3 regions of the Bacillus pfraonensis genome follow, and region 3 is predicted to be linked to each of the others. Evidence: riboswitches for the same ligand, from Rfam matches in the RefSeq annotation. Region 3 holds a riboswitch; each other region holds the start of a gene.
The links. Region 3 has a riboswitch for thiamine pyrophosphate ahead of thiM (hydroxyethylthiazole kinase). Riboswitches for the same ligand answer to the same signal wherever they lie in the genome.
Positions count from the first base shown of each region.

Region 1: linked by a shared signal. The riboswitch ahead of thiC (phosphomethylpyrimidine synthase ThiC) and the one ahead of thiM (hydroxyethylthiazole kinase) in region 3 are both predicted to bind thiamine pyrophosphate.
Region 2: linked by a shared signal. The riboswitch ahead of tenA (thiaminase II) and the one ahead of thiM (hydroxyethylthiazole kinase) in region 3 are both predicted to bind thiamine pyrophosphate.

Region 1 is NZ_JAHCDO010000003.1:330,548-335,553, reverse strand. Features, by position in the region: gene lldP (L-lactate permease) at 1-1,592, shown strand, start outside; TPP riboswitch at 1,825-1,940, shown strand; gene thiC (phosphomethylpyrimidine synthase ThiC) at 2,358-4,118, shown strand; gene KFD70_RS04260 (cytochrome d ubiquinol oxidase subunit II) at 4,288-5,006, opposite strand, start outside.
Region 2 is NZ_JAHCDO010000021.1:63,792-68,797, reverse strand. Features, by position in the region: gene KFD70_RS20210 (DUF3965 domain-containing protein) at 112-1,263, shown strand; gene KFD70_RS20205 (hypothetical protein) at 1,354-1,686, opposite strand; gene KFD70_RS20200 (SH3 domain-containing protein) at 1,693-2,766, opposite strand; TPP riboswitch at 3,321-3,432, shown strand; TPP riboswitch at 3,494-3,596, shown strand; gene tenA (thiaminase II) at 3,681-4,376, shown strand; gene KFD70_RS20190 (ABC transporter ATP-binding protein) at 4,345-5,006, shown strand, end outside.
Region 3 is NZ_JAHCDO010000039.1:3,562-8,567, forward strand. Features, by position in the region: gene KFD70_RS25410 (ABC transporter permease) at 1-79, shown strand, start outside; gene KFD70_RS25415 (iron chelate uptake ABC transporter family permease subunit) at 69-1,040, shown strand; gene KFD70_RS25420 (iron ABC transporter ATP-binding protein) at 1,034-1,792, shown strand; gene KFD70_RS25425 (siderophore ABC transporter substrate-binding protein) at 1,866-2,807, shown strand; TPP riboswitch at 2,914-3,024, shown strand; gene thiM (hydroxyethylthiazole kinase) at 3,095-3,904, shown strand; gene thiE (thiamine phosphate synthase) at 3,920-4,567, shown strand; gene ilvA (threonine ammonia-lyase) at 4,722-5,006, shown strand, end outside.

The DNA.
Region 1 (5,006 bases), on a different contig from region 3:
CAATTATCTTTTTTTTCTTGGCGTTAGCAGTGTTTCGTATGAAGGGGTATGTGGCAGGTTTTATTACAGTTGTATTAACAATTTTAGTTGCGTTATTTGCGTATAAAATGCCGTTTACAATGGCGATGGCAGCAACTGGATATGGCTTCCTATACGGGTTATGGCCAATCGCATGGATTATTGTGATGTCGGTATTTTTATATAAAATTTCTGTCAAAACAGGACAGTTTGATGTGATTCGTGCATCGGTACTATCGATTACGAATGACCATCGTTTACTCGTTATTTTAATTGGTTTTTCATTTGGTGCATTTTTGGAAGGGGCAGCTGGATTTGGTGCACCGGTAGCAATTACGGCAGCGCTTCTTGCAGGTCTTGGTTTAAATCCGTTATATGCGGCTGGACTTTGTTTAATTGCAAATACAGCGCCGGTAGCGTTCGGAGCAATGGGAATTCCGATTACAGTTGCGGGGCAAGTAACGGGTATTGATGCTCATAAAATCGGACAAATGGCAGGACATCAATTACCATTCTTATCATTATTTGTTCCGTTCTTTATCGTATTTTTAATGGATGGCTTCAAAGGGGTTAAACAAACATGGCCTGCATTATTTGTAGCAGGTAGTTCATTTGCAATTACACAGTTTATTACAGCTACGTTTTTAGGACCAGAACTTCCGGATATTACATCAGCACTTGTCAGCTTAGTGTGTTTAGCATTATTCCTAAAAGTATGGCAACCGAAAGAAATTTATCAATCTAATCAAGCGAACGCTGAAGTGGCAGCGACAACAACTGCGACATCTATGCCAAAATTAACGGCAGGAAAAGTTGTAAAGGCTTGGTCACCATTTATTATTTTGACAGTGATGGTTGTGATTTGGAGTCAAGGATTCTTCAAAGCGTTATTTGCTCCAGGCGGGGCGTTGGAAAGTCTTGTCTTTAAGTTTCAAATTCCAGGTCTGCACAATTTAGTAATGAAGGCAGAACCAATTGTAAATAAACCAACGCCTTATGATGCAGTATTAAAGTTTGATATTCTATCAGCAACAGGAACAGCGATTTTAATTGCGTGTATTATTTCAATCCTTGTACTTAAAATGAGCGCAAAACAAGCAGTTGAAACATTTAAAGAAACATTACAAGAATTAAAAATGCCAATTCTATCTATCGGTTTCGTATTAGGATTCGCATTCATCGCAAATTATTCTGGTTTATCGTCAACACTCGCGTTAGCATTAGCAGGAACAGGTGGATTATTCCCGTTCTTCTCACCATTCCTTGGCTGGATCGGCGTATTCTTAACAGGATCAGATACGTCGGCAAACGCATTATTCTCCAACCTGCAAGCTATTACAGCGCAGCAAGTTGGCGTATCAGAAGTATTACTTGTTGCGGCAAATACAACAGGCGGTGTAACAGGTAAAATGATTTCTCCGCAATCGATTGCAATAGCTTGTGCGGCAGTAGGATTAGCGGGAAAAGAATCTGATTTATTCCGCTTCACAGTAAAACATAGTCTATTCTTCGTAATCATTGTTGGGATTATGACATATGTACAAGCTTATTATTTAACTTGGATGATACCGTAAATAAGAAAAAGATGCCCGGGCGGGCGCGTGCGGGCATCTTTTTTGAGATATCGGCGATTTTTTAAATATATCGACTGTTTCTCTAAATATATCGGCGGAAACTACTAACATATCGACTATTCGACAAAGGATATCGACCAACATACAAAAAACGACACATAAAAATTAAGATTCATTCGTTTGCATTTTTCTGATTATCGTGTATGATAAGAAAGTATTGAAAATTAAATCAGTGATAAACTAGGGGTGCCCAAGAGAAGCTTGGGCTGAGAGAGAAGTGCGAGAACTTCTTAACCCTCTGGACCTGATCTGGCTCGTACCAGCGTAGGGAAGTTAACGGCTTTACATAACGATGTCTTTATGAGCCAGGTCCTTGTTTTACTATGGACCTGGCTCTTTTTATTTTGGCATGCGCTGGCCACAAGTTTAATCTCGTCCTTGTCACATGTAAAGTGGAGCCGACTGTTTAGCCCTGACGGCTAAAGTTCTTCCGTACAGAAAGTGTTTTTTACTTTCTTGTGCGGAAGGTTTTTAGATGTGAAGGGCTAGGAGGCGAAGCTGGATCACAAGAAAAGCGGAGGCGGCTCGTTCAGAATGAGAGGGGGATGGAGCTTCAGCCGAAGAGGCGCAGTTTGCCTCGGCGGAAGAAGCGAAGCCCCCGCCCATTCTAGCCGCTGAAGTAAGAATCGAATTGTCCAGAAGATGGCCCAAGACTCTGAGCAAGTTAGATTCAACTGAAATGATAAAGGGGAGGAAACACAAATTATGAAGCAATCTGTTTCAGCTAAGCAAATTGAATTGAAGTCGAGTTTACCAGGGAGTAAGAAAGTCTATGTTGATGGTCCGCATGAAGGTATGAAAGTGCCGATGCGTGAGATTGCACAAAGCGATACAAATGGTGTACCAAATCCACCAATTCGTGTTTATGATACAAGTGGTCCATATACAGATCCTGAGTACAAAGTAGAGTTGGAAAAGGGAATTCCAACGCCACGCCGTGGTTGGATTGTTGACCGCGGAGATGTAGAAGAGTATGAAGGACGCGAAATGAAACCGGAAGATGATGGTGTGAAAGTTGCATCTAATCATACACCTGTGTTTCCGCAAATGGATCGTAAACCACTTCGCGCAAAAGAAGGTGCAAACGTAACGCAAATGCACTATGCTCGCAAAGGTATTATTACATCTGAAATGGAATATGTTGCGATTCGTGAAGGGGTAGAGCCAGAGTTTGTTCGTAAAGAGATTGCGGAAGGACGCGCCATTTTACCAGCAAACATTAACCACCCAGAAGCAGAACCGATGATTATCGGACGCAATTTCCACGTGAAAGTAAATGCGAATATTGGGAACTCCGCAGTTTCTTCTTCTATCGCAGAAGAAGTTGAGAAGATGACATGGGCAACACGCTGGGGCGCAGATACAATCATGGATCTATCAACAGGGAAAAATATTCATACAACTCGTGAATGGATTATTCGTAATGCTCCTGTACCAGTTGGAACAGTGCCGATTTATCAAGCGCTAGAAAAAGTAAACGGAATCGCTGAAGACTTAACGTGGGAAGTATACCGTGATACGTTAATCGAACAGGCAGAGCAAGGCGTTGACTACTTTACAATTCACGCTGGCGTGCTACTTCGTTACATTCCAATTACAGCAAAACGTACAACAGGTATTGTTTCACGTGGTGGCTCGATTATGGCGCAGTGGTGTTTATTCCATCATAAAGAAAACTTCCTATATACTCACTTTGAAGAGATTTGTGAAATTATGAAACAGTACGATGTTTCCTTCTCTCTAGGAGATGGATTACGTCCAGGGTCGATTGCGGATGCAAATGATGAAGCGCAATTCTCTGAGCTTGAAACACTTGGAGAATTAACGAAGATTGCTTGGAAGCATGATGTTCAAGTCATGATTGAAGGACCAGGACATGTACCAATGCATTTAATTAAAGAAAATATGGATAAAGAGCTTGAAATTTGCCAAGGAGCACCATTCTATACGCTTGGACCTTTAACGACGGATATCGCACCTGGGTATGACCATATTACATCGGCAATTGGTGCGGCGATGATCGGCTGGTTTGGTACTGCAATGCTTTGCTATGTAACGCCGAAAGAACATTTAGGCTTGCCAAACAAAGATGACGTTCGAGAAGGGGTTATTACGTACAAAATTGCGGCACATGCAGCGGATCTTGCAAAAGGACACAAAACAGCGCAGCAACGTGACGATGCACTTTCAAAAGCTCGTTTTGAATTCCGTTGGCGCGATCAATTTAACTTATCTTTAGATCCTGAACGTGCAATGGACTTCCACGATGAAACATTACCAGCAGAAGGAGCAAAAACAGCTCATTTCTGCTCAATGTGTGGTCCGAAGTTCTGTAGTATGAGAATTTCACACGACATTCGTGAATATGCAAAAGAAAATGATTTAGAAACAACAGAAGCAATTGAAAAAGGTATGAAAGAAAAAGCAGAAGAGTTTAAAGAAGCTGGTAGTCACTTATATCAATAATTGAATTTGAGATTTTTCAGGGAGTTTATTTTCTCTCTCCTTCCTTTGTGTTTGAGATGGGGGAAATATGTACTGCTCCCAAACACCTCTTTACTTGATTGATCACATGTACCTAACTTAAATATAGAAGAAGCCCCCTTTGCTAAGACGGTAGCAAAGGGGGCTATTATTATTTTTCCTTTAGGAATGTTCGATCCTTTAAGAATAAATTCCAGAAGAAAATAAAGCCTGGAAGTAAGATGGCGATGCCGATTGCATAGAGGATGAGCAGCGCATAGAATGTTTCTTTCGTTGTAAAGCTTGTAAATACAGTAACATCCGGGTAAATGATATATGGTAAATGCGCGACGCCATAAGCGTAGCTTGCAAATGCATACTGTGCAACAACTGCTAAAACAGCGATGCGCGGCCAGCCAAGTGAATCGTATTTTTTATTTGTCCACCAAAGGGAAGAATACCCGATTACAAATAAAATAATGGAGACTGTGAACCAAGGGAACTGTTTAATTAATCCTTGCATGAGCCAATGTGTTTCTGGATCCATTACAACAAGGGCGATGATGGCCGTAACGAGTGTTGCTGGACCAAGTATGATGGCATTTCGTCTGTAAACACGGTAGGTATCCTCTGAACGCTGTTCTCTCGCAAAGTCAGCTAAAAAAAGAGAGGACAGAAATAACTCAGAAGTTAATCCGAATAACATATACCAATAAATTACTGGACTCGATAAAAGTTTCCCATATAATAGAACTTCTTTTCCGCCAGAGGTCGTAATATAAGCACCTTCTGTAACAGGTAAAACTGTAATTAATAAGGCCGGAATTAAGAGGCCTGTAATACCAGAAATAGAGCGAAGAACATGTTCATATTTGGGTACAGAATAAGCAA
Region 2 (5,006 bases), on a different contig from region 3:
TAATAAATAAAAGCTTCATAAGGAATTTTGAATATAATAATATTTATAATATTATGATTATCTACTAAACTATCAAAGATTTTATATAAATAGAAACGGAGGGGAAATAATATGAGGGAGGTACAGAGTAATCCAAATTGGAATTTGGTTACAGAGGCTTATGTGGAACCAACTAATTTTGCAGATTTATTTTCCTTACTTGTACCAAATCATCCAAAAGGCGAAGGAAAAGAACGGACAATTTTAGCTTGGAAAGAAAAAGAATTTTATAAACAGGAAAACTTGGCTCCGTTTATTTTATATGGAATGAATAAAGTGAAGGAGTTGCCACAGTTTCATAAAGATGAAATACCAACTTTAGTTCGTATTGTTCGTTTATGTCAGGACATCGGTTGGTATAAGGAAGCTTATACATTTATGGTGAACCATAAATTAGATGAATTTGTACATACATCTATGGAATATGAAACGTGGGATGTTTTAACCCAAGTTGTGGCTTGGAACTACTTAATTGTAAAATATCGCATCGGGAAATCGGAAAATAGAGATGTAATGATATGGGAAAGAATTAAATTTAATGAGGAATGTATTGAAAAATGTGAAAAGCTATTATCTCATAAGGAAGTAATGGAACTTACATTTTTTTATATTTGCAAACAGGCAAAACGATTGTCCAAAGAAGAATTGGATCAAGAGATGATGAATTTAGCAATATACTGTAATACATACGTTTATGACTTATACATATATGACTTATTAAAAAAATATCGTAAGTGTACGGATTTTTTAACATATTATGGACCGAGTCGTTCTGTTGTTGCATGTCAAAGGGCTGTAATCGCTCAAATTTCTGACCGCCTTAATCCGCTAAAAACTACTCATGTGGATGATTATCTTTATGTAATGAAGGAAATGATGGAGCATATGTCATTTGAGTTTATGAATCGATACGAGCACTTCATTGGAAAACTATTATCATATGTACCATTTTTTGAAATGATTCAAGTTCCGCAACATGCATATTATTGTGAAGAGTTGATGTATGTTTGTAAAGGAATTGAACATAAAGAAGAAATCCTGCGGAATTATATATTTATACAATTACACGATTGTTTACCGTCATTTATTAAGCAATTTCTAAAGAATAAGCGTTATGCAACGATTCATGATATTTTATTTTACTGGTGTGATGATGAACAACGAATGGGCTTAGAGAAGAAATATAATTTAAGTTTTATTTATGAACGATATGCGTGTGGATAAAAAGAAATTTTTCAATATAATGTATAGATGAAAAAAGGGGTCTCATTTTAAGTGAGACCCCTTTTTTCGTCGTAAATGTAGAAGGCTGTTCTAAGCTTCTTGTTGGTTCTTACGGTGTTCAGGAATATAAATATATTGGGAAATGATGGTTAGCACCCCTATAAAAAATACAGGGAATATAGCAGCCATATGAAAACCACTATAAATAATATTTGTTATTAAGCCGCTTATAATAATAAATGCAGTATATATATGAGAAATTTGTTTCTTCAGTCGAATTTTGAATGCTTCCATCAATGATTCAATAGCAACAAATGAGATGACGATACCCAAAAAGACAAGGTTCGTATTGTAAATGACTAAGCAACAGATTAAACCGAGAAAAGCTATATACTCAATTATTAATGGTATATTACGTGACATATAATATTACCGAACCAAATAAGGCAGTGGATTTACTGCGTTTGTCTTTTCAAAATTCCATTCACCATTATGTAATTCAAAATGGAGATGTTGTCCAAATGAATGACCTGTATTTCCCATATATCCTAATAATTTCCCGGTTTGAACTTGATCAACAACTTGTACTGAACGGTCTTTCATATGAGCGTAAACGGTTGTATATAGTTTACCTCGAATATGATGTGCTACAAATACGACATTTCCATAGCTAGCAGAGTAATAAGACTTTATAACTTTACCTGCAGCAGCTGCATGAATTGAAACATTACCTGGTGCGGAAATATCTATACCATAATGCATTTGTTCCCAGCGCATATCAAATGTAGAACTAATCGTTCCTTGAGTAGGGAATTTAAAAACAGCAGGAATAGAAGGAGCGGCTTGTCTCGTTTGTGGTTGTTTTTGAATAATATAATGCTTTGCTACAAATCCGTAAGATGTTCCGAAGCGAACTTTGTACCAGGTACCAACTGTTTCTATAACAGTGACTTGTGTTCCGTTTTGTAAAGCCCCAATTACAGCAGTATCTGTTCCAGCTCCACGGCGGACTTTTAAGGTAGGTGTAGCAACGTAAAAGGAAGATTCATTTTGTATTGTAACCCCTTTTACTAATGGTTCTGATGTATGAGATACAAATTCTTTTTTTACATATCCTTGTTGCCCATTATGTGAGACTTTATACCAATCCCCTTTTGTTTCTTGGACGGAGATGAATTTACCATTGGATAATCTATCAATAATAGAGGATTTGATATTTGGTTTAGAACGAATATTTAACACATTGGCATTTACGATATAACTATTGTTCCGTTCAGTATATTTAGTAAACGCAATATTTGTTTTTTTTAAGGAGTTAGTTTTATCTCTTGTATTTATCCTATTATTCAAATATAATATTTCTGGGCCTGGTTTTATATGTTGAATGTTTTGTGTAGGCAATTCTTGGGCTGCTACAGTACGTGTGTCTACTTGATTTATGGATGGAAGTAGAGATGCGACTGCGACAGTAGTTGCCGTTAAAGCTGTAGCTTTCTGTTTCATCTAATATTAGCCCCCCATCGATGTATTAATATATTTTTTATTATAGTATAAAGATATAATATTTTGTGCATTGTTCACATAACTGTAATATGATATGTGAAAAAAATAACGACTTTTTAATGGAATCGAAATATATTACAAGAATAACAGATAAACAATCATTAGAGTTTGGATAAAAGATAATTATATAAATATCAGTTAAAAAATCGACATAAAACCTTTCTTTTTGAGTGGGAGAGAGGATCCGTCAATGGATAGAAGCGGTCAGGGCCTTTTTCTGCCCCATGCCGTGTGAAAACAAAAAGTGGGAATAAATGGAAAATTGTTTTTACTTTCATAGCCGTAGCTCATATGTCGAAAAATCAAAATGGAGTTATATAGTATTTTCAGAATAAATATAGAAATACAAATTGAAAAAATGGAAGAAGAACGTTTTTAGGTGGGGAAGAGAATCCGCCTATGCATAGAAGCGACCAGATCCTTTTTAAGTGCCATGCTAATTTAAAACAGTTGCTGATAACACATGACAATGTTATACTGACTATGGTAATTTCATATTGTGCTAGGAGAGCTGGTGTTGCCAGCTGAGAGTAAGACCGAAAGTCTTTTATCCTTTTACTACCTGATCTAGATTATGCTAGCGTAGGGAAGCAATTCGGACATGAACATTAGGTCCCCGTTTCTTTGCGTAAAGAAACGGGGCTTTTTTATTTGCCAATTTAATAGTGAAAACCACTAGGGGTGCTTTGCATGCTGAGAGAGGAATAATCCTTAACCCTTACGGACCTGATCTAGGTAATACTAGCGAAGGGAAGTGGAGCAACGAATAAATGTATTTTTATTTGCTGAACCACTTCTTATATAGAAGTGGTTTTTTATTTTAATAAATAGATATAAAGGAAGGGGAAATATAAATGAAATTTTGTGAGAGGTTATTTGAAACTGTGCAGCCTGTTTGGGAGAAAAGTCATAACCATCCATTTGTAACTGGAATGGGGGATGGCACGTTAGAAAAAGACAAATTCCAATATTACATCGTACAAGATTATTTATATTTGCTAGACTATGCGAAGGTTTATGCAATTGGAGTTGTAAAGGCAACGAATCCATATGTGATGGGGAAATTTGCAGAACAAATAGATGGTATTTTAAATGGAGAAATGACGATTCATAAACAGTATGCAAAACGTCTTGGTATTTCTATACAAGAGATGGAGGAAGCAAAGCCATCTGCTAAAAATTTAGCGTATACAAACTATATGATGTCAGTATCTCAAAATGGCACGCTTGCAGAGTTAATTGCGGCTCTTCTTCCATGTATGTGGAGTTATTGGGAAATTGGAAAGCGCTTAAATGATATTCCAGGAGCGAGGGATCATGAGTTCTTCGGAGAGTGGATTCAAGGATATAGCTCAGAAGAGTATGGAAGTCTTTGCATTTGGCTAATGGATTTATTAAATGAACTAGCTGAAGGGAAATCTGAACAAGAGCTAGCTAGATTAGAAGAGATTTTCTTATATTCTAGCCGATTTGAGTATTTATTCTGGGATATGGCGTATCGTAAGGAGATGTGGGGTTTTGAGGAGCAAGAGCATACTACAATTTCATAATGTTTCCTTTCATTATGATGAAAAGCCAATCATAAACGGTCTAGATGCTTCCGTGCAAGAAAAAGAGTTTGTTAGCATTATTGGGCCGAGTGGCTGTGGCAAAAGTACATTGTTTCGTTTAATTACAGGATTAGAAGAACCTACGGCTGGAAATATTCAACTGACAGAAACAACGAGTCATCCTGTAGGGTATATGCCACAAAAAGATATGCTTCTGCCGTGGAGAACGATTATTGAAAATGCAGCATTGCCGTTAGAGTGCCAGGGGATAAAGAAAAAAGAAGCACATGTAAAAGCAAAAGAGCTGTTAGAACAATTTGGTTTACAAGGATACGAGAACAAATATTCGAAAGATTTATCAGGTGGTATGCGGCAACGAGTATCCTTTATTCGAACCTTATTAACAGGCGGGGACGTTTTGTTGTTAGATGAACCTTTTAGCGCATTAGATGCTTTAACGAAAGCAACGTTGCAAGAATGGTTGTTTGAACAATGGAAACAGTGGCAAAAAACAATTTTATTTATCACACATGATGTGGAGGAAGCGCTTTTTCTTTCCAATCGAATTTTAGTTGTGACCGAGCAGCCTATTACCACTTTGACGGAGCGTATTGTACCACTTGGAATAGA
Region 3 (5,006 bases):
TATCGGTCTTACAGTAGGGGTAATCGGAAGCGGAATCTTCCTTTATTTATTGATGAGGAGAAACGCATATGCAACATAGAAAACAAATAAATCATAAAAAAATGTTGGCAGTGCTTGCCATTTTATCAGTTATAGCCATTGGGATATTTTTATTTATTAACTTAAATATGAATACATTAGATTATGCATTGCCAAGAAGAGGAAAGAAATTGTTGGCAATGGTTATAACAGGCGGAGCAATTGCGTTTTCGTCTATGATTTTTCAAACAATTAGTAACAACCGTATTTTAACACCTAGTGTCATCGGTTTAGATTCACTTTATATGTTTATTCAAACATTTGTTGTGTTTGTGTTTGGATCACAGCATATCGCGATGATGAATACAAATATTAACTTTCTTATATCGATAAGTTTAATGGTTGTATTTTCGCTATTCCTTTATAAGTTTCTCTTCAAGAGGGAAGGCAACAATATTTACTTCTTATTGTTAATCGGATTAATATTTGGTACATTATTCCAAAGTTTATCTTCCTTTATGCAAGTGCTCATTGATCCAAATGAATTTCAAATTGTACAAGGAAAAATGTTTGCTAGTGTAAATAACGTAAAAACAGAGTTACTTGTAACGTCTATTATCGGAATTGTATTAGTTATTGCATATGTGTATAAGGAACTGAAGTTATTAGATGTATTATCACTAGGAAGAGAAGAGGCTATTAATTTAGGTGTAGACTACGATAAAGTTGTGAAAAAACTGTTAATTGTAATTGCGATTCTAGTTTCTATTTCTACAGCATTAGTTGGACCAATTACATTTTTAGGATTACTTGTAGTTAACGTTGCACGTGAATGTTTACGTACATATCAGCACAAATATTTAATAGCAGGTTCTATCTTTATTAGTATTATTGCTCTAGTAGGAGGACAATTGATTGTTGAAAGATTGTTTGAATTTAATACAACTTTAAGTGTTATTGTGAATTTTGTTGGTGGAGTATACTTCATCTATCTTCTATTAAAGGAGAGCAAGACATGGTAGAAGTAAGAAATGTATCAAAACAATATGGAAATAAAAATGTTGTTGAGGATGTCTCTATTAAAATAGCAAAAGGGAAAATAACATCCTTTATTGGGCCGAATGGAGCTGGAAAAAGTACAGTTCTTTCGATGATAAGTAGGTTATTAAAAAAAGATTCTGGTGAAATTTATATAGAGGATAAAGAAATTGGCGAATGGAATAGTAATGAACTTGCCAAGAAAATCTCTATTTTAAAGCAAACAAATCATATTAATTTAAGACTTACAATTCGGGAATTAGTTAGCTTTGGAAGATTTCCATATTCACAAGGCAATCTATCAAAAGAAGATTGGAATCATATTGAAGAAGCAATCCGTTATATGGAGCTTGAAGATATTCAATATAAGTATTTAGATCAGCTCAGTGGTGGGCAACGGCAAAGAGCATATATTGCGATGGTCATTGCTCAAAATACAGAATACATTTTGCTAGATGAGCCGCTTAACAATTTAGATATGAAACATTCTGTCCAAATTATGAAAGTGCTGAGACGCTTAGTTGAAGAGCTTGGCAAAACAATTGTAATTGTCATTCATGATATTAACTTTGCTTCTTGTTACTCCGATCGCATCGTTGCTTTGAAAGATGGAAAAGTAATGAAAGAGGGAGCAACACATGAAATTATTGATCCGGTTGTTTTGAAAGATATTTACGATATGGATATTCATATTGAAAAAATAGCTGGCAATAATATATGTATTTATTTTTCATAGTGGAAGTTATTTTGATAGTAATAACTTACTATCGACTTAAAATAATTTTAAAAATTTTATAGAGGTGAAGGAAATGAAGAAATTAGCAATGCTATTATTAACTTTCATGCTTGCTATTGTAGCTGTAGCATGTAGCAATAATGCTTCTTCTGATAAGAAGACAGAAGCAAGTGAAAGTAAAGAAATTACGATTAAGCACAAATTAGGAGAAACAAAAGTTAAAACAAACCCGAAAAAAGTTGTCGTATTTGACTTTGGTTCATTAGATACATTAGATAAATTAGGTGTTGACGTAACTGGTGTACCACAAAAGAATATACCAAAATACCTTTCTAAATATGAAGATAAAAAGTATACAAACGTTGGTGGTTTAAAAGAGCCAGATTTTGAAAAAATTAATGAAATTAATCCAGATTTAATTATCATTTCTGGAAGACAATCTGATTCATACAAAGAATTTGAAAAAATTGCTCCAACAATTTATGTAGAACAAGATACAAAAGATTATATGAAGTCATTTAAAGAAAACACAGAAATGTTAGCAAAAATTTTCGGTAAAGAAGATAAAGCGAAAAAAGAAATTGCAGCAGTTGAAAAAGATATAAAAGCATTAAATGAAAAAGCTACGAAAAGTGATAAAAAAGGTTTAATTATCTTAGCAAATGACGGTCAAGTAAGTGCATATGGTCCAAATTCTCGCTTTGGCATTATTCATGACGTATTTGGTGTGGCTCCTGTGGATACAGAACTTAAAGCGGATACTCATGGTAATAAGATTTCATTTGAATATATCTTAGAGAAAAACCCAGATTACTTATTTGTAATCGATAGAGGTGCTGTTGTTGGCGGTAAATCTTCTGCAAAACAAGTTGTGGAAAATGAAATTGTTAGCAAAACAAATGCTGCGAAAAACGGCAATGTAGTTTACTTAGATGCAAACTACTGGTACCTATCTGGTGGCGGTCTTGAGTCTGTATCAGCGATGGTAAAAGAAGTATCTAAAGCCTTAAAATAATAAGATGAGAAACAGTGATAGGATTCATTTCCTATCATTGTTTTTTTATAAGAAAGTAAAGAACTTGTTATTTTACGAGAATAAGAGTAGACTCTGAAGTAGATGAATAAGAGCACATGGGAGTTTGCGGATGCAGACTGAGAGTACGGCTAAACCGCCCGTTGACCATTGGAACCTGTTGGATAATGCCAGCGTAGGGAGAGTGTAAGCAGCACATGTTCAGGCACTTTGCATACGCGAAGTGTCTTTTTGTGTATCTCCCATAATAAAGTTAGGGGATGAAAAGAATGAATATACAAGAAATCGCAAAAGTAGTGGGGAAAGTAAGAGAATTCAATCCACTTGTGCATAATATTACAAATGTCGTTGTAACAAACTTTACAGCTAATGGTTTACTCGCATTAGGAGCTTCACCTGTTATGGCATACGCAAAAGAAGAAGTGGCAGAAATGGCAAGCATTGCCGGAGCACTTGTTTTAAATATGGGTACACTTCGTCCTGAAGAAGTAGAAGCAATGTTACTTGCTGGGAAATCAGCGAATGTGCATCACGTACCAGTATTATTTGATCCAGTTGGTGCAGGTGCAACTTCTTATCGAACAGAAGTTGCAAGACATATTCCGAGTGAAGTGAAACTAGCGATGATTCGCGGGAATGCAGCAGAAATTGCTAATGTTATCAATGAAAAGTGGGAGATTAAAGGTGTTGACGCTGGTACTGGAAATGGTGATGTTGTCGGAATTGCGAAACAAGCAGCAGATGAACTAGATACAGTCGCTGTTATTACAGGAAAAGAAGACATTGTAACAGATGGTGAGCGAACAATCATTGTTCGCAATGGTCATCCAATTTTAACGAAAGTGACAGGAACAGGCTGTTTATTAACTTCTGTAATGGGAGCATTTGCAGCAGTTGAAAAGGATTATGTAAAAGCAGCGGTTGCAGCATTAACGTTTTATGGGGTAGCAGCGGAAAGAGCTGCAAGTAAAACAGTAGAGCAAGGACCAGGAAGTTTCCAAATTGAATTTTTGAATCAGTTAGCAAACACTACTAAAGGTGATATTGAACAACATGGAAGTATCCAAGAGGTGCAGTAAGAAGGGATGAGAGGAATGGCACGTATTGATCAACAACAAATGTCAAAATTATTGCAAGTATATTTTATTATGGGGAGTAATAACTGCAAGCGGGATCCATTACAAGTAATGAAGGAAGCGTTAGATGGCGGAGTGACGCTTTTTCAATTTCGTGAAAAAGGTGAAGATGCTTTAACTGGAGAAGAACGAGTGCGTTTTGCAAAGCAGTTACAAGCGCTTTGCAAAGAATATGATGTACCTTTCATTGTGAATGATGATGTAGAACTAGCAATCGAGTTAGAGGCAGATGGAGTTCATATCGGACAAGATGATGAAGGAATTACATCAGTTCGTGAAAAAATGGGAGATAAAATTGTCGGGGTATCTACTCATACAATAGAAGAAGCTCGTTTTGCAATTGCAAATGGCGCGGATTATTTAGGTGTGGGTCCAATTTTTCCAACGAGCACGAAGAAAGATACAAAAGCGGTACAAGGAACGAAAGGCTTGCGGCATTTTAGAGAGATGGGAATTACAGTCCCGATTGTTGGAATTGGAGGGATTACCGTTGAAAATGCTGCTTCTGTTATAGAAGCGGGGGCAGATGGAGTTTCGATTATTTCAGCGATAAGTTTAGCAGATTCACCTTATGAAAGTACGAAAAAAATGACTGGTCTTTACTGACAGTCATTTTTTTGTGGAGGATATGCTATATATCGTTGAAACTCCGATATATAGAAAAACACTGATTATAGAAATGGCTCTTTTTTACAGAATAAAATAAACTATGCCGCTCAAACTAGGATATATGAATACATCTTGTTTCGGAGGGTACAACATGATTTCATTACAGGATATTGTAGCTGCTCATGAGAAAATGAAAGGCATTGTCCATATGACACCGCTAGATTATTCGAGCACGTTTAGTGAACTATCACATAATGAAGTGTATTTAAAGCTCGAAAATTTACAAAAGACAGGTTCTTTTAAAGTGCGTGGTTCTTATAATAAGATGGTTTCTCTTGATAAAGGTGAATTAGAAAATGGAGTTGTTGCAGCATCTGCTGGAAATCATGCACAAGGTGTCGCCTATTCTAGTAATATGCTCGATATTCCCTGTACG